2 regions of the Pseudomonas sp. GW456-L12 genome follow, and region 1 is predicted to be linked to the other one. Evidence: riboswitches for the same ligand, from Rfam matches in the RefSeq annotation. Region 1 holds a riboswitch; the other holds the start of a gene.
The links. Region 1 has a riboswitch for cobalamin ahead of cobO (cob(I)yrinic acid a,c-diamide adenosyltransferase). Riboswitches for the same ligand answer to the same signal wherever they lie in the genome.
Positions count from the first base shown of each region.

Region 2: it holds a riboswitch for cobalamin, as region 1 does, so the genes downstream of both, AC07Y9_RS05320 (CbtB domain-containing protein) here and cobO (cob(I)yrinic acid a,c-diamide adenosyltransferase) in region 1, are expected to answer to the same signal.

Region 1 is NZ_JBWKZA010000002.1:303,403-307,809, forward strand. Features, by position in the region: gene bluB (5,6-dimethylbenzimidazole synthase) at 1-551, opposite strand, end outside; gene AC07Y9_RS03865 (cobyrinic acid a,c-diamide synthase CobB) at 548-1,873, opposite strand; gene cobO (cob(I)yrinic acid a,c-diamide adenosyltransferase) at 1,870-2,481, opposite strand; cobalamin riboswitch at 2,562-2,797, opposite strand; gene AC07Y9_RS03875 (hypothetical protein) at 2,961-3,542, shown strand; gene AC07Y9_RS03880 (PQQ-dependent sugar dehydrogenase) at 3,615-4,407, shown strand, end outside.
Region 2 is NZ_JBWKZA010000003.1:142,353-146,759, reverse strand. Features, by position in the region: gene cobM (precorrin-4 C(11)-methyltransferase) at 1-384, opposite strand, end outside; gene AC07Y9_RS05330 (cobalamin biosynthesis protein) at 466-879, opposite strand; gene AC07Y9_RS05325 (CbtA family protein) at 876-1,583, opposite strand; gene AC07Y9_RS05320 (CbtB domain-containing protein) at 1,595-1,783, opposite strand; cobalamin riboswitch at 1,882-2,103, opposite strand; cobalamin riboswitch at 2,209-2,407, shown strand; gene cobW (cobalamin biosynthesis protein CobW) at 2,504-3,571, shown strand; gene cobN (cobaltochelatase subunit CobN) at 3,575-4,407, shown strand, end outside.

The DNA.
Region 1 (4,407 bases):
CCGACCGGGCCCAGGCACAGCACCGCCAGCGGCTTGGCCCCGGCCGGCAGGCCCAGCAACTGGGCCAAGGCAGCGGGCTCGAACAGCGACACCCAGCCCATGCCCAGCCCTTCGGCCCGGGCCGCCAGCCACAGGTTCTGAATCGCGCAGGAAAGCGAGGCCAGGTCCATTTCCGGCAGGGTGCGGCGGCCGAAAATATGCCGCTCACGGTCGTCCATCAGCGCTGCCACCAGGACCTCGGCGCAGTCGTTGATGCCTTCGACCTTGAGCTTCATGAACTCATCGGAACGCTCGCCCAAGGCCTCGGCGGTGCGTACCCGCTCCTCTTCCACCAGTTGCTGGATTTGCCCGCGCAACGACCGGTCACTGATACGGATGAACCGCCAGGGCTGCATCAGGCCGACGCTGGGCGCCTGGTGCGCCGCTTCCAGCAGGCGACGCAAGACCTGCGGCTCGACCGTGCCACCGACGAAGTGACGCATGTCACGACGCTCGGCGATCGCGCGATAGACCGCGTCGCGCTCGGCCGCGGAAAAGGCGTTGTCGCTCATGGGCGCCGCGCGAGCATGCTCGCTCCTGCCGGCGCCAGCAGGGCCGCCACCGCTTCGGGGTTGGACGGAAAATAGAAATGCACATAAGAGGCGGTCATCCGCCCTTCGCGGTAAACCGCTTCCGCGCCGCGCCCGCCATTCGGGCTCAGGCCGCGGGCGATCGGCGCAAGCTCGGTGCTGGTCAACGAATGATGGTAGGTATGCCCGCGCAACGAGCCTTCCGGCAACTCCACCGCCTGCAAGGCCAGGGCCGCCAGGCGCTTTTGCATCACCGCGTCGCCGGGCAACAGGCCCAGCAGTTCGGCACGCTCGCCGTTGACGTCGGTCAGGGAATCCAGCAGATACAACATGCCGCCGCACTCGGCGAGCAAGGGTTTGCCTGCGGCGTGATGCGCGCGGATCGCGCTGAGCATTGAGCCGTTCGCCGCCAGCGCCCGGTGATGCAACTCCGGGTAACCGCCTGGCAGGTACAGGCTGTCCGCCTCCGGCAGTGTCGCGTCATGAATCGGCGAGAAAAAGTCCAGCTCGGCGCCCATGGCCCGCAACAGATCCAGGCTCGCACCATAGGTAAAGGCAAAGGCTTCGTCGCGGGCCACGGCAATGCGCACACCGGCCAACAGCGGCTCGACGGCAACCGTCTGGGGAGCGGCGAACCCCACCGCGGGCGGCAAGGCCACTTCGCAGCTGTCCGCCAAGGCGGCCGCGGCGGCGTCGAGACGCAGATCCAGATCGTTGAGTTCGCTGGCCTGCACCAACCCCAGATGGCGGCTGGGCAGTTCGATGCCGGTCTCCCGGGACAGCGCGCCGTACCAGCGCAGGCCCTCGGTCAGGCTGCCTTCGAGCAACTGCGCATGCCGCAGGGTGCCGACGCGGTTGGCCAGCACGCCGGCGAACGGCAAGTCCGGCTGATAACGCGCCAGCCCCAGCGCCAGGGCGCCGAAGGTCTGGGCCATGGCCGTGCCATCGATCACCGCGAGCACTGGCACCCCGAAATGCCGCGCCAGGTCGGCGCTGGACGGCGTGCCGTCGAACAACCCCATCACGCCTTCGATCAGGATCAGGTCCGCCTCGCCGGCGGCCTCCCACAACAGGCGGCGGCTTTCCTGCTCGCCGACCATCCACATGTCAAGTTGATACACCGGCGCACCGCTGGCGCGCTCGAGGATCATCGGGTCGAGAAAGTCCGGGCCGCACTTGAACACGCGCACCTTGCGTCCCTGATTGCGATGCAGGCGGGCGAGCGCGGCGGTCACGGTGGTCTTGCCCTGACCGGAAGCCGGCGCGGCAATCAATACCGCCGGGCAATGACGGGCATCACTCACAGTTCGACGCCTTTTTGCGCTTTGATCCCGGCCTGGAACGCATGCTTGACCATGCCCATTTCGGTGACGGTGTCGGCCAGCTCGATCATCTCTGGCTTGGCGCCACGTCCGGTGACCACCACATGCTGCATCGGCGGTCGCGCCTGCAGGTCGCTGAGCACCTGATCCAGGTCCAAATAGCCGTGCTTGAGGGCGATGTTCAGTTCATCGAGCAGCACCAGGCCGATCGTCGGATCGCTCAGCAGTTCGCGGGAAACCGCCCAGGCCGCTTCGGCCGCGGCGATGTCGCGCTGGCGGTCCTGGGTTTCCCAGGTGAAGCCTTCGCCCATGACATGGAAACGCACCTGCTCCGGGAAGCGCCGGAAGAACAATTCCTCGCCAGTGCTGTTGCGGCCCTTGATGAACTGCACCACGCCGCATTGCATGCCGTGGCCCATGGCCCGCGCGAGCATGCCGAAGGCCGAGCTGCTTTTGCCTTTGCCGTTGCCGGTCAGCACCAGCAGCAAACCGCACTCGTTCGGCGAGTTGGCGATGCGTTCATCGATCACGGCTTTTTTGCGCAACATGCGCGCCAGATGGCGTTCGTCACGATCGGGGGATTCAGTCATGGGGCAGCTCTCCGTTGGGGCTGGATAACGGGGGGCAGGAATAGGAATAGACGGCGCAAGCCTGGCATCGCCCACCGTGATGCCGTTGGATGGATCAGGCCGGTCTCCGGGCTTGTGAGTGGCTGGGATGCCCAACTGCGCGCCTTCCCATGTCGACAGTCGACACAGTGGCATCAGGCGCAGTCTTGACTCACTTACCGTTGCGGGGGCAGCGCCGGAATCGTCGTGCGTGCGCCTTCGGCACGCGTACTCACCGGCTTCCCTGTTTCACTCTGTCGACCCAAGGCCACAGAGCACCTGAAACAAGTCGCGAAGGTTAGAGGGTTGGGGGTGGAGCGTCAATTAAAGCCCCGCAGATCGGCGAATGCTGCATATCGGAAAAATGACGCCAATCTTGTGCCACACTCAGTGCAGTGATATCAAATAGCCATAATCGCGTTAAAAAACTCCAATATCTCAACAATAATAGGAAAAGTCCTATGCAAGGCATGATCATCAGCAATCCGAAACTGGAATTCCTGCGCCCTGCCCTGGAACGCTGGTTCGATTGCATCGACCGCTACAACGCCGTGCGCGGCGATAACGAAAGCCCGTACTGGTTCGACGAAAAAGCCAACCTGGGAATGCTCTCGGCGGCAGCCTGGATGGCGGAGATGGTCACCCTGGAACACGCACCGAGCAAAAAACAGCTCGAGGACGGCGACCGCAACGGCCGCACCGACCTGTACATCGCCACGCAGGAGGAACGCGTCTACATCCAGACCACCCAGCGCTGGCCCCGGGTCAACAGCCTGCACCTGACCCAACCGTTGCTGGATGTCGCCAGCGACGCGAAAAAAGCCAGCTACCCCAGCGACCTGAAACTCGGCTGCCTGTTCGTCACGCCCCAGAAAACCCAGCACAGCGCCACCCCGGAAGAACTGCAGGACATGGTCGACGACCTGCAAAAGGAACATTGCTGCGCCGTGGCCTGGTACTTCCCCTACGCGTACCGCAAATTGCGCAATGAAGCCGGCAACTATCACCCCGGCGTTGCCGTGCTGTTCAAGGAAGCGCGCTGAACGGGTTGAACCATCGCCGACCTGTGCTTCTCTATGACTACACCGACGTCGTGCATACATAGGGAAATCAGCATGCTCAAACTTCGATACGCAATCCTTATCGCCGTCGCCGCAGGCCTTGGTGCCTGTGGCGAAACCTCCACCCTCCAGGTCTCCGACGGCACCGGCCCCTCGCCGAAACTCCCCGAACCGAACAAGACCCTGTTCCCGACCGTGAACATCGCGCCCGCGATCGGCTGGCCGCAAGGCGCCAAACCGGTGGCCGCCACCGGCACCCAGGTCGCCGTATTCGCCGAAGGCCTGGACCATCCGCGCTGGTTGTACGTGCTGCCCAACGGCGACGTACTGGTAGCAGAGACCAACGCCCCGCCCTCCCCCGATGACAGCAAGGGTATTCGTGGCTGGATCGCCAGCAAGATCATGAACCGCGCCGGGGCCGGCGTGCCCAGCCCGAACCGCATCACCCTGCTGCGGGACAAGGATCACGATGGCGTGGCGGAAACCCGCACGGCATTCCTGGAAAACCTCAACTCGCCGTTCGGCATGGTCCTGGTGGGCAATGACCTGTACGTCGCCGACACCGATCGCCTGCTGCGCTTCCCCTACAAGGACGGCGACACCAGGATCAGCGCCCAGCCGACCAAGGTGGTGGACCTGCCTGGCGGCAAGTTGAACCACCACTGGACCAAAAACGTGATTGCCAGCAAGGACGGCAGCAAGCTGTACGTCACGGTCGGCTCCAACAGCAACGTCGGCGAAAACGGCATGGACCAAGAAGAAGGCCGTGCCGCCATCTGGGAAGTCGACCGCGCCAGCGGCAAGCAACGGATTTTCGCCTCAGGCCTGCGCAACCCCAACGGCATGG
Region 2 (4,407 bases), on a different contig from region 1:
GACGTCCGGCAGAGTCAGTTCGGCCCCCAGCAAGGCCGCGCAGGCCGCGGTGGCCGTCACGCCGGGGATGATCTCGAAGGGGATGCCCAGCTCGCGCAGGCTGCGAATCTGCTCGCCGATGGCGCCGTACAGGCTCGGGTCGCCGGAATGTACCCGGGCCACGTCCTGGCCTTTGGCATGGGCGTCCTTGATCAGCTCGATGATCTGCTCCAGGTGCAGCTCGGCGCTGTTGACCAGCTGTTCGGCGCTATGCCCCTGGAGCACCGCTTCGGGCACCAGGGAGCCGGCGTAGATGATGACCGGGCAGCTGTGGATCAGCCGCTGGCCCTTGACGGTGATCAGTTCCGGGTCGCCGGGACCTGCGCCGATAAAAAAGACGGTCATGGCGTTCTCCTGTGAAAAAAGGGGCGAGGCAACCTCACAGATGAAGATTGCTCATGATCAGCGGCGGGGATTATCGAAGATTTACCCGGAGCAGGCCAAGGCGAGGGTCGCCTGGGCGTATTTCTGCCGCGGGACCAGCAGCCTTGCCGGGCTTCGGGCCAAGCGTTCGGCCAGGGCCAGGGCGGCACTTTCAGCGACGCCGTAGCAGCCGGTGCGTTCGTAGGCGATCTGCGAACGATGGCTGAGTTGCAGCACATAAGGCGTCAGCTGGGTACTGCTGAAACAGGTCAGGGGCAAGTCCAGTTGCGCGGCCAGGGCCAGCAGCCCGGGTTCCTCGCGTTTCAGGTCGATGCTGGCCAGGGCCTTGATCTGCCCGGGGTCGATGCGGTGGGTGCTCAGGGTCTGGTCGAGCAGGGCGCGCAAGGTCTCCACCGGGCAGCCCCGCTGGCAGCCCAGGCCGACCACCAGGGTCGGCGCTGTGCTGGCCTGCGTCATGCCGAGTACTGATCGTCGCTCTTGCGGCGGAACAGCCAGGCGCTGATCAGGCCCAGGGCCAGCCAGAACGCGGCGTTGGTCAGCTGCGAAGCGATCTTGAACTGCGCCTCCAACTCCTCCGGGGCGAGCATCGAATGCACTTGCGGCTGTGGCGCGCCGATGAGGTGCGGCACGGCGAGGATGGCCACGCCCAGCGCTTTCAGCAGCCAGTTCCGGGCGAAGACGATCAGGGCAATGCCGGCCGCGGTGGAAGCGGCGGTACTGACCCACCAGACCTGCCGTTGCGCCAGGTCCGCGGCGGCGGTGCCCGGCAGTTCGGGCGGCAGGCCGAGGGTCGGCGCCAGGCAGAAAGTCGCATAACCGGCCAGGCCCCAGAGCAAGCCCTGGGAAGTACGGTTCGGCGCGCGCAGGGTGTAGAGGCCGGCGAGCATCAGGGCGAAACCCACGGCGACTACCAGGTTGCCGCCGGTGGTGGACAGCACGCGCTGCCAGCCGTCTTCCGGTTCCCAGGCTTCGGCGTCGTGGCTGTGGGCGGCGGTGCCGGCGGCATGCTCATGCGCTTCTTCATGCTGGGCGGCCGGGGCCTTCTCGTAGGTTTCCGCCTCCAGGATCAGCGGTGCGACCCAGAAGCTTTGCAGCAGGGTCAGCAACAGGGCCGCCAGCAACCCGGTGAACCCCGCGGTTTGCGCGATACGCTTGATCATGTCGGCAGGTCTCAGTGGCAAGGGAAGGCGGCGCTGTGACGGGTATCGTGGGCGGCGTTGTGCACCGCTTCGATATGGGAGAAGCCGGCGAAATACACAAGGCACGCACCGAGGATCGAGGCGCCGATGGCGACGACCAGGCGTTGGCTCAGGGTGGCGGTACTGCTGCTGGAGTGGCTGGTGCTGCTGATGATCGACATGGCGCTTCCCTCTGGTGTGTCAGCGGGTGAATCGAGCGCAGCAAAACCCCGCGAGACGGGCTCGCGGGGAATTAACAGCGCCCGCCCACCGCGGGTTTGTTATGACTGTGCAGCGGGCCGGTCTCCGGGCTCGCGAGGGGCGGGGCTTGCGCCACGCCTGCAAGAATCGCCTTCCCATGCCGGACTGCTGGCACAGTGGATCTGATTCTTCGCTCGCTTACCGTTGCGGGGGCAGCACCGGACTGATCAAGGCTTTTGGCCTGTGACGCACCGGTTTCCCGTTTCACCCTGTGAAGGGCACCCGTAACAAGGTGTGTAGGAGAGCATGGGCGAGGGAGGGGCGTCAATTGGCAAGGGTTCTCGTTTTCGATCGCAATTGGCCTGTCCTCGCGCTGCATGAACATTGACCGCCCCCCAAGCTCTGCGTAGCCTTGCGCTCTCGAGGTTCTTCGGCGTCTGTCGAAGCTAAGAAGGGAACGCGGTCCAAGCCGCGGCTGCCCCCGCAACTGTAAACGGTGATGAACGATGCAAGGCCACTGCCAGGCGGCGGGAAGGCGCATCGTTGGCCAGTCGAACGACCGGCACGCCGTCAGCCAGGAGACCTGCCTCGGACCTGATTCTCACTACAACCGGGCGGGGTGATCCGGTGGCGAACCTTTCCGTGCACCTGCCTGCGCGGTTCTCGTCCCGTATGCCCGCCACCTTGCCAAAGGGCATCCGATGAAAACACTGGCCAAACTTCCCGTCACTATCGTTACCGGCTTCCTCGGCTCGGGCAAAACCACCTTGCTGCGGCACATGCTGGACAATGCCCAGGGCCGACGCATCGCGGTGATCGTCAACGAGTTCGGCGAGCTGGGCATCGACGGCGAGATCCTCAAGCAGTGTTCCATCGGTTGCACCGAGGAAGAAGCCAGCGGTCGCGTCTTTGAGCTGGCCAACGGCTGCCTGTGCTGCACCGTGCAGGAAGAGTTTTTCCCGGTGATGCGCGAGCTGGTGGCCCGTCGCGGCGACCTCGACCATATCCTCATCGAAACCTCCGGCCTGGCCCTGCCAAAACCTTTGGTACAGGCGTTCCAGTGGCCGGAAATCCGCAGCGCCTGCACCGTCGACGCGGTGATCACTGTGGTCGACAGCCCGGCCGTGGCCGCCGGCACCTTCGCCGCCTTCCCGGACCAGGTCGACGCCCAGCGCAAGCTCGACCCCAACCTCGACCATGAATCGCCGCTGCACGAGCTGTTCGCCGACCAGCTGTCCAGCGCCGACCTGGTGATCCTCAACAAGGCCGACCTGATCAGCCCGGCAGACCTGGCCAAGGTGCGCCTGGAAGTGGCCGAGGAGCTGCCGCCGGCGGTGAAAGTCATCGAAGCCAGCAGCGGTCGCCTGCCGCTGGACGTGCTGCTGGGCCTGGGCAACGGCTCGGAAGAACATATCGACGGCCGCCACAGCCATCATGACCATCACCACGATGGCGACGATCATGATGATCATGACCACGACGCCTTCGATTCCATCTCCATCGAGCTGCCCCAGGCCGACGAAAGCCTGCTGCTGGACGCCCTGACCCAACTGGTGGTGCAGCACGGCATCCTGCGGGTCAAGGGCTTCGCGGCGATCCCCAACAAGCCGATGCGCCTGTTGATCCAGGGCGTGGGCACGCGTTTCGACAAGCACTTCGACCGCCAGTGGGGTGCCGATGAAGCGCGCACCACGCGCCTGGTGCTGATCGGCCAGGAACTGGACGCGACCCTGCTCGAAGCGCAATTGCGCGCCGCGCTTAGCGTGTAAGTCATGCACCTGCTCAGGACCCAGCCCGGCGGTTTCGTGTCGGATGACAACATTGCCGACCTTGGACAAACCCCCGCCGAGCTGGTGATCCTGTGCAGCGGCGACTCCAGCCTGGCGCTGCTGGCCGAGGCGGCGCAGCAACTGCCAGAGGATTACCCGAGCTTTCGCCTGGCCAACCCGATGCAGGTGCAGAACCATGCCTCGGTCGACCTGTATGTCGACCAGGTGTTGCGCCACGCCAAGGTGATCCTGATTTCCCTGCACGGCGGCATCGCCTATTGGCGTTATGGCATCGAGCAACTGGTGCAGCTGGCGCAGCGCGGCGTGCAGCTGATCCTGGTGCCGGGCGACGATCGTCCGGACCCGGAGCTGAGCGACCTGAGCACGGTGCCCGCCGCCGACCGCGAGCGCCTCTGGCACTTCCTGCGCCAGGGCGGCATGGGCAATGCGCTGAACCTGTACCGCTGCCTGGCCAGTGGCTGGCTGGGGCGCGATTACCCCTGGTCTGAGCCGCAGACTCTGCCGCGCACGGCGATCTACCACCCGCACAAAAGCAGCGCCGCCCTCCGCGACTGGCAAGCCGACTGGCGGGCCGGCCAGCCGGTGGCGGCGCTGCTGTTCTACCGCTCGCATTTGCAGGCGGCCAACACCGCCTTTATCGATGAGTTCTGCCGGCGCTTGTTGGCGGCGGGCCTGAACCCGCTGCCGATGGCCCTGGCCAGCCTGAAAGAGCCCGGTTGCCTGGCGGTGGTCGAGGACCTGCTGGATGAAGTCGAGGCCGGGGTGACCCTCAACACCACCGGCTTTGCCCAGTCCAGCCCGGAGGCGCCGCACCT